DNA from 4 places in the Paenibacillus sp. FSL W8-0439 genome. Region 4 is predicted to be linked to each of the others. Evidence: riboswitches for the same ligand, from Rfam matches in the RefSeq annotation. Region 4 holds a riboswitch; each other region holds the start of a gene.
The links. A riboswitch is a leader RNA that binds a small molecule or an ion and turns the genes downstream of it on or off. The one in region 4 is predicted to bind cobalamin.

Region 1 (2,202 bases), 3.9 Mb from region 4:
ATTTATCTAATATAATGAATAAGTTTCGATGCATGATATTGAGGACAGGAGCTGAGACGTTTATGAATTCTATTTGTGTATTTGCAGGGTCCAGACCTGGACATTCATCGGTATATGTTGAGGCGGCAGGCAAGCTGGGTGAAGCTATGGCTCGCCAGCATATCCGTTTAATTTATGGTGGCTCCAGCAGAGGGCTGATGGGTAAGGTGGCGGATGGACTGTTGGCGGGTGACGGTCAGGTCACCGGCATTATGCCCACCCTGTTATTCGATGCAGAGATCATTCATCGGGGAGTTACCGAGTTTATTGAGGTAGCAAGCATGCATGAACGTAAAGCGGCGATGAGCGAGATGGCCGATGCGTTTATAGCCCTTCCGGGAGGCTTGGGAACCTTTGAGGAGCTGTTCGAGGTATTGTGCTGGGCGCAAATCGGTATACATCGCAAGCCCATTGGGCTGCTGAATGTGAATGGATATTTTGACCCGTTGGTAGAAATGGTACGTCATAGCGTGCAGGAAGGGTTTACCGGAGCTGATCATCCAGCGCTACTGAGTATATCTGCGGACCCGGATGAACTGCTGCATATGTTGAAAAATAAAGCAGATAACTTGAAATAAAGCTTTTTTCGTGCTTGCACAACTGATTGAGGCAAGGTTATGATAAGACCCATAATCAAATAGCGGACAGACAAGGTGCCTTTGCGGTTGAGCAAAGGGTAACAGGGAATCGGGTGCAAGTCCCGAGCGGTCCCGCCACTGTAAGGAAGAGGGTTCTTTTAAATGGTCACTCGTACAAAACGGGGAAGACGAGAGAATCCGTTGATGCCAAGCCAGGAGACCTACCTTGATCTGTATGCACCGTTAACCTTCGCGGAGAGGATGGGTGTACGAAATCAGGAAATCAGGCACACGTTGCTTTTTCCATGTTGGTTACAGGTTTGCGTGGATATGAACGTGCAGCAGCGTTTGAAGCGTAAACAAAACAGATGGAAAACAACGGCAGATAGGAGGAAGACAAGAACTGTCTTCTTACGCTGTTTCGTCTGGTAAGAGAGATACGTACATAGGAACCCCATCCGGGCAGGATGGGGTTTTTTTGAGTTAAAGGATGCCACAAATTATTGAAATAGATAGTATAGCTGCCCTGAAAAGGATGATAGGAGGAGCACGATGAGCCCATTAGGAAAATTGCTGGTGATTGGATTTGGACCAGGAGATATGGAACATATCACAAAACGGGCGTTGGATGCGCTGGCCGAAAGTGAGGTCATTATCGGCTACAATACCTACGTTGATTTGATTCGTCCGTTGTTGAACGGACAGGAGATTGTACGCACAGGGATGACAGAAGAAGTGAGCCGTGCGCAGGAGGCGGTTCGCCAAGCAGAGATGGGTAAGAAGGTAGCCGTCATTTCCAGTGGAGATGCTGGGGTCTATGGCATGGCAGGGCTGGTGTACGAAGTGCTGATGCAAAAAGGCTGGCGTCGCGAGGACGGGGTTGAGGTAGAAGTTGTGCCGGGGATCTCGGCTATTCAATCCTGTGCTTCGTTGTTGGGAGCGCCGGTTATGCATGATGCTTGCACAATCAGTCTGAGTGATCATCTGACCCCGTGGGAAACGATCGTGAAGCGTGTAGAAGCTGCGGCTTCGGCTGATTTTGTGATTGCCTTATACAACCCGCGCAGTGGTCGACGTACCCGCCAGATTGTGGAGACGCAGTCCATTTTGCTCCGTTACCGTGATCCGCAAACTCCAGTTGGACTGGTGAAGAGTGCTTATCGTGAACGTCAGCAGGTTATTGTAACGACGCTGGAAGATATGCTGAACCATGATATCGGGATGCTGACGACCGTAATCATCGGCAATTCCTCGACGACAGTGTATGACGGGTTAATCGTGACTCCGCGCGGCTATCAGCGTAAATACACGCTGGACGCGACCGAGCAAGTGCTCAAACCGCATCAGCGGCTTCGCACGGAAGCGGAGCCGTGGTCGCTGGGCGCGCAAGAGGATCGCGCGCTGGATACACCGCAGGGAGGCGGAGCTCTGACTGCGCCTCCCGAGCCTTCCGCGAGCAGCGCTGCGGTTGCCACGCAGGCACGCCCGCAAGCGATGGCTACCGTGCAGGCTGCGCCCGCGAAGCCAACCGGAGCGGCTCCAGCATCGCTGGCAGCAGAGGCACTAAGCCGCCTAGCTGTCGGCG
Region 2 (2,202 bases), 4.1 Mb from region 4:
TAAACAAAAACAGCCGGAGAGAGGGCGTAGCCTCTTTTCCGGCTGTTTGGCATGGGGTTATCCAGAACTAGTTATTTATTAAGCAGCATGAAATTATTGATAAAACCCTCTTTCTGTATGAAGATCGGGGTTTGGATTATCGAGTGGTAGGAAGAGGCATGGTATAATCTACCTTAAGGACTTTGGATAGTGGTGGATGTTTTCGGATCACGGCGCAGCTTCCCGAAAGGGGGTGAAGCCGATGGTCAACCTTGTGTCGTGCTATGATGTGCTGCGTTGGATGGTTACGTTACTAAGCCTGGTGTTTAGTATTCGTAAGCTTTATCGCTGGCTGCGTCGGAAATTTCGGAACAAGCGAAAACCCACCGCGTAATTAGGTTGGCCCCTAACGGTGGGTTTCGTTCGCATTAACATTCAGTTATGCAGCGCGCCGTGGTGGTGATCCACAGCCTTTTAAGTCCTAAGAGTCTTTGCCGTTGGAGCGGCGAAGGCTCTTTTTAGTATACGGATACGGTGGTTATCTCTATACCTAATTTTAACACGTGAATTGCGTGCACGCAACGTTAAGACAACCTTCAATTGCGCGCAAGCAATGAATAGCCTTGGTCTTGATTCACACTATATCATTCAAATTTAAATTATTACGCAACATTTGTTGACAAGCCAGTAGCAACAAAATAAGATAATCCTAAATCGTAATAAAAAGGAATAAAGGAAGAAAACAGGTGTGAGCCGGACAACTCTATATACGAAGTTTCGTAGAGACGATGTAGATAGTTGTTGAGCGTGTTCACTTAAAAGGGAAGTTCGGTAGATTCCGACACGGACCCGCCACTGTATACAGGCATCAGCAGGGTACTGCTGGAGCTTTCAGAACAAGCCACTGGAACTGTGAGGAACCGGGAAGGCCTGAAAGATACGCTTGGAGTCAGGAGACCTGCCTGTTTTGACATCACTGTCAGACCCACGGGATGCTGGGGAGGTGGTTAGGCGTGCTGCATACGGAATGTCTGAAACCGATCTGATCCCTTCTATGTTTTTGGAGCTGGCTTTGAGGTGAGTTTTGACATTTTATAATGAAAGCATTTCTGACTGCTGATCAAGTGGTTGGGAATGCTTTTTCGCGTTTTGCGTTAGGTTTATACGATTTTACAAGATAGAGGGGGAAATGTGGGATGATAGGCAATCGTAATAGGCGTTCATGGTTCATATGTACAGGATTGCTGCTGCTGATGGCAGTTATGACTCTTTCGGGATGTGGCGCAGCCACGAAGACGGAGGATAGCTCGGGCAAGGGTGAGAACACGTCTGCACAACAGACTCAAGCAGATAAAAAGCTGGTGATGGCGTATACGTGGAAACCGTCCGGCGTTGATCCGCATGGAGATAATAGCTGGGACGTGATGCGTTCCGGTGCCGGTGAGACACTCATTCGTTTGAATGAAAAACTGGAACCTGTAGCTTGGCTAGCCAAGGAATGGAAGCATGATAGTCCTAATGTGTGGTCGTTCAGCGTGCAGGATAAGGTCACGTTTCATAATGGAAAGAGCATGGATGCAGTAAGTGTAAAAGCATCTTTGCTGCGCTCAATCGAGAAAAGCCATCTGGCGAAGGATTTACTGGATGTGAAGTCCATTGATGTAACTGGTCCGCTGACGCTGAAAATTACGACAAACCAGCCGAATGCAGCGCTGGTATCCAATTTGGCTGATCCGTCAACGATTGTACTGGATGTGGCATCCATGAAAGATGAGCAAAGCTACCCTGCAATGACAGGTGCTTTTAAAATCAAAGCCTTCAACAAGGATCAATCCTTGGTCGTCGAGCGTTATGACGGATACTGGGGCGAAAAGGCGCGATTGGCCGAAGCGACGATGAAATTCATTACGGACGGTAATTCGCGCCTGATGGCGTTGCAATCTGGTGAGGTGGATGTAGCGACGGATATTCCGGTAGATAACGCAGAGGTATTAAAAAAGAACGACAAGCTACAAGTGCTGTCGGCTCCATCCTTGCGCACCCATATGATTGTGTACAACATGGAATCACCTGTGTTCAAGGATGCAACCAACCGTAAGGTGGTGGACAGTCTGATTCCGCGCGCGTCCATTGTGAGCGCCGTCATGAGAGGCTTCGGTACGGAAGCAAGCAGCCCGTTTCCGAGCATTCTTCCCTTCGGTAAGATTGAGCGCAAAGCTTTGG
Region 3 (2,202 bases), 3.9 Mb from region 4:
CCGTCTGGGCCTACACAGGCTTTGTCTACGAAGATCTGCTCATGGATCAGGAGCGACAGGAGCTGGCACTATTGTGTGACGTGATTGTAGATGGCCGTTTTGTTGAACAGCAAAAAGATCTGACCCTCCCCTTTCGGGGCAGCCGTAATCAGCGCCTGGTAGATGTGAAAGCCAGTACTCAAGCAGGTTACACCGTTTCATTAGCTTAAAGGCGATGTTCTATTTAGCAAGATGCTATACCAAAGACAAGTCCCCCACGATGGGTTGGGCTTGTCTTTTTTGCATATAACTAACAGATTCCACTCCAGTTTCTATTACTGTTTCTATTGCACATCCTGTGAGTTTCACTTATGATGGTGAACAAGTATACGAGTGCATAATTATTCGTCATACCTTAATCTTATAGTTTGGAAATAGGTGTCTGTTCTATTCAGATCAGACTTAAAAGGGAAGCCGGTGCAAATCCGGGACGGTCCCGCCACTGTAAACGGGGAATGTTCAGCTGCTCATACACCCACTGGTCCACAGACCGGGAAGGGATGCTGAACGTCATGATCCGTAAGTCAGGAGACCTGCCTATTTTAACAACATCGCAGTACCTACGGAAGATAGGGAGGTGTTAAGAGCAGTCGCCGTATTTTTGAATTTTAATCGCGGAGGCATTCTTTCCCCTACTTATTTTTAGCCTTGGGGACAGAATGCCTTTTTTGGTACGTAAAAATAAACTGGCTACCACTTAGGAGGAAACCTACATGTCCATTAACGAACGATCTACATTGTCCGGTTTGACTAGCAGTAATCTGGGATATCCGCGTATCGGCGGGAACCGGGAATGGAAGAAAGCACTGGAGCGCTTCTGGCAGGGTAGTATTAACGAAAGTGAACTGCATAGTGAGATGAAAAGATTGCGTCTGGAGCATCTGAGCAAGCAACGTGACAAAGGGATTGATCGCATTCCTGTCGGAGACTTTTCCTATTACGATCATGTGCTGGATACATCTGTGATGTTCGGTCTCGTACCCGAACGGTTCAACTATCGTCCTACAGGTCCGGTTCCTCTGTCTGTGTATTTCGGGATGGCACGTGGGCAGAAGGGAGCTACCGCCAGCGAAATGACCAAATGGATGAATACCAATTACCACTACATCGTTCCCGAATTGGAAAATGCGGCTCCAGTGCTCACTGAAAATAAGCCCTTACTCGCTTATCGTGAAGCAAAGCAGGAGCTAGGTATTGACGGTAAACCGGTTCTCATCGGTCCCTACTCATTTGTTGTTTTATCCAAAGGCTATGATCGTAAGGATCTGGCCTCTATTATACGAACCTTCCTGCCTTTATACGCCCGAGTCCTGTCCGAACTAGCAGCAGAAGGCGTACAATGGGTCCAAATCGATGAACCTGTCCTGACCACCTCATTCCCAGTAGAGGATCTGGATATTATTCAGGAGGTCTATGAAGCTTTGACCCAAGCTGCTCCCTCCTTAAACATCATGCTGCAAACCTACTTTGGTAGCCTAGATCATTATGAGCGTCTGACTGAACTTCCGGTCCAGGGACTGGGTCTTGATTTTGTCTATGATGATGGCGAAAATCTCCAGCATATATCGCGACATGGCTTCCCCAAAGGGAAAACGCTGGGTGCTGGTGTCATTGATGGGCGCAATATATGGCGCAGCGACCTGAATGCCGTGGCTGCGCTGTTGGGCCAGTTAGCAGAACAAATCAATGCAGAACAGCTTATCGTGCAGCCATCGTGCAGTCTGCTGCATGTGCCGGTCAGTCTGGAAGCAGAGCACAAGCTGGACCGAGAGCTGGTGCATGCCCTAGCCTTTGCCGATGAAAAGCTGGATGAAATCGCAGTCTTGACGGCTGCACTTGGTAAGCATGATCCATCCGCACTTGCCAAGCTTGAGCAAAGTGCGGAAGCGGTAGCCCGCTTCAACAGCTCAGCGGCAAGGGTACAGACAGCTGCCGATTTGGCCGACCTGTTGGCAAAGGAGCCACTATCACGCAGCGTTCCTTTCGCCGAGCGCCGTATAATTCAGCAAAATAGGCTGAAGTTACCCCCACTGCCTACGACGACCATCGGCAGCTTCCCGCAAACTGCTGAGGTTCGCAAGGCCCGTCTGTACTATCGCAAAGGAGAATGGTCTGCCGAGCAATATCGGGCATTCATCCAGCAGCAGATCAAGGAATGGATTG
Region 4 (2,202 bases):
CGTCAGCAGCAGCAAGACAAGACCAGTCCCCCCAAAACCGATCAGTCTACGGTTCATTTGAAAATTTCAGGGTACACGCCCTTGGCTACTTCCTTGAGTCCTTCTGTTACGCGTGGACCTGGACGGCTAATCAAATTATCATCCACGGCAAATACACGATTGTTACGAACAGCCGATATTTGATCCCATCCACTACGAGCTTTTATGATATCGCCGAGGGACTGGCCTGTTTTGTCATCCTTCACACTTTTGCTGTATAAAATCACGTCAGGGTTGGCAGCTATAATATTTTCCTCACTGATTTGGTACCAGCCCTTCTGCGTGGCACCCACGTTTTCGCCGCCCGCCAATGTGATCAGTTCGTCCATAAACTCGCCTTTACCCACTGTCCAGCCTGGTGAAAATTCGACGTATACCCGTAGCTTCTGCCCTTTGCCGATATTTTTAACTCCTTCTTTCACTTCCGCTACATCTGCTCTCATCTTGTCGGTCACCGCTCTCGCTTCTTTCTGATGATCGGTGATTTTCCCATACAATTCGATGTTAGCTGTGACATCTTCAACGGTTTTCGGTTCCGTTTTAAAAATCATAATTCCCATGTCACGCAGCTTAGTCGTAGCCTGTTCACTAAGTGAAATTCCTGCAAAAACAACTTCCGGGTTCGCAGCAATGATCGCCTCTTCGTTCGGTTTCATAATACCGCCCACTTTAGGCTTTTTCGTAGCTGCCTCTGGGTAATCAGAGTAGTCGGATACACCAACAATTTCCTTATCCAATCCGATAGCGAACAGCGCTTCAGTTTCTGCCGGGGAGACGGAAACAATCTTGTCCGGTGCCTTTTTAAATGTAAATTCCTGTCCTGTTGCATCCTTAACCGTTAGCGGGTAAACCGTTTTGCCCGGAGGCTCTTGTGCGGTTACGGTCTGTCCCGGCTGCTGTGAAGAAGCTTGGCCCTCTTTATTTTCTACATTTTTTCCATTCGCGCCACATGCACTCAGCACAACTGCCAATATCAGCGCCAATAGACCTGTTGTCCATACCTTTATTTTTTTGCCTGCCATGATTTGCACCCCTTCATACAAAAATCGTTAAGAGCGTTACTTGAACATCATCCGATATTTTCCTCATTCCAGCCTTCTTTTCCTATCAAAAACCCCCGCATCCTCATATCAGGATACAGGGGTCACGTTAGCACAGATCGTGCGCAGGCGGGCAGCTTCTTTCCGCATGGACAGTCACTGCGAACACGTCATCCTTTCCTCGAAGGATTATGGTGACAGGCGGACGGGCAGGTATCCTGACTTATGGAAGAGGCATGCCCTGATATTCTTTCACATGCTTGGCGGCACATGTAACAGGGCTAATGAGCATGTTTCCATTTACAGTGGCGGGACCGCGTCGGACTCACACCGACTTCCCTTTTAACAGCGCAATGAAGAAAAGCAAGTTCCCTCACACGGCGCCGACCTCGTCTGCTGGATATTTGATGTAGTGTAGTCAAGCCGTTCTTTTACTTGATGATTATAGGTTAAAAAGAGTTAGCTTACAACCCAAACAGCTGCTTGATTCGCCACAACTACCCTAGTGAAAAAGCAATTTTGCTATACAATTGTGCAGTCCTGCCAGCCTTAACTGAAGCCTAATCGCTTCTCCCGGTTTTGGATTCAGACTCCAAAAATCATGACCTGGTATCAGCATACAAACCAATTGGCGAATTACTCCACCATGCGTGACAACCAAAACAGAGGGCGGTGCAGCATTCGACTCTATTGGCTGAACCTTCAAAGCAATGCGCCACGCAAACAGAGAGTCAAGGAATTCACGCAGACGATTCACAAAATGGACCCAGGACTCTCCTCCAGGCGGGGTGATTCGTTGCGGCTCATCAATCCAAGCGCGATACAACGCCACATCCTTAAGCATGTCATACGTTTTTCCATCCCACTCGCCAAAGTGAAGTTCTCGCAGACGTGGTTCCATCATGGGAGGCATAGCAGATAGGAAACGTTCAGACGTCTTTGCTGACTCCGGCAAAATGATCTGCAAGGTCTGGCGACATCGCATCAAGTCACTGCAATAGATTTGAGCAAAGGACTGGCCCTGTAATTTTTCCCGTAAAGGCTTTAATTCCTGCTCTGCTCCAGACAGCAAACTCAAATCGGCATGTCCCAGATATCGACGTTCCTTATTCCATAAGGTTGT

Region 1: it holds a riboswitch for cobalamin, as region 4 does, so the genes downstream of both, cobJ (precorrin-3B C(17)-methyltransferase) here and MKX36_RS06575 (ABC transporter substrate-binding protein) in region 4, are expected to answer to the same signal.
Region 2: it holds a riboswitch for cobalamin, as region 4 does, so the genes downstream of both, MKX36_RS24415 (ABC transporter substrate-binding protein) here and MKX36_RS06575 (ABC transporter substrate-binding protein) in region 4, are expected to answer to the same signal.
Region 3: it holds a riboswitch for cobalamin, as region 4 does, so the genes downstream of both, metE (5-methyltetrahydropteroyltriglutamate--homocysteine S-methyltransferase) here and MKX36_RS06575 (ABC transporter substrate-binding protein) in region 4, are expected to answer to the same signal.

The regions. Positions count from the first base shown of each region.
Region 1 is NZ_JBBPAK010000001.1:5,425,201-5,427,402, reverse strand. Features, by position in the region: gene MKX36_RS23375 (LOG family protein) at 63-617, shown strand; cobalamin riboswitch at 675-860, shown strand; gene cobJ (precorrin-3B C(17)-methyltransferase) at 1,170-2,202, shown strand, end outside.
Region 2 is NZ_JBBPAK010000001.1:5,660,306-5,662,507, reverse strand. Features, by position in the region: gene MKX36_RS24420 (hypothetical protein) at 242-373, shown strand; cobalamin riboswitch at 755-959, shown strand; gene MKX36_RS24415 (ABC transporter substrate-binding protein) at 1,176-2,202, shown strand, end outside.
Region 3 is NZ_JBBPAK010000001.1:5,455,126-5,457,327, forward strand. Features, by position in the region: gene nrdG (anaerobic ribonucleoside-triphosphate reductase activating protein) at 1-209, shown strand, start outside; cobalamin riboswitch at 399-594, shown strand; gene metE (5-methyltetrahydropteroyltriglutamate--homocysteine S-methyltransferase) at 753-2,202, shown strand, end outside.
Region 4 is NZ_JBBPAK010000001.1:1,540,341-1,542,542, reverse strand. Features, by position in the region: gene MKX36_RS06580 (FecCD family ABC transporter permease) at 1-57, opposite strand, end outside; gene MKX36_RS06575 (ABC transporter substrate-binding protein) at 54-1,061, opposite strand; cobalamin riboswitch at 1,271-1,486, opposite strand; gene MKX36_RS06570 (histidine phosphatase family protein) at 1,582-2,202, opposite strand, start outside.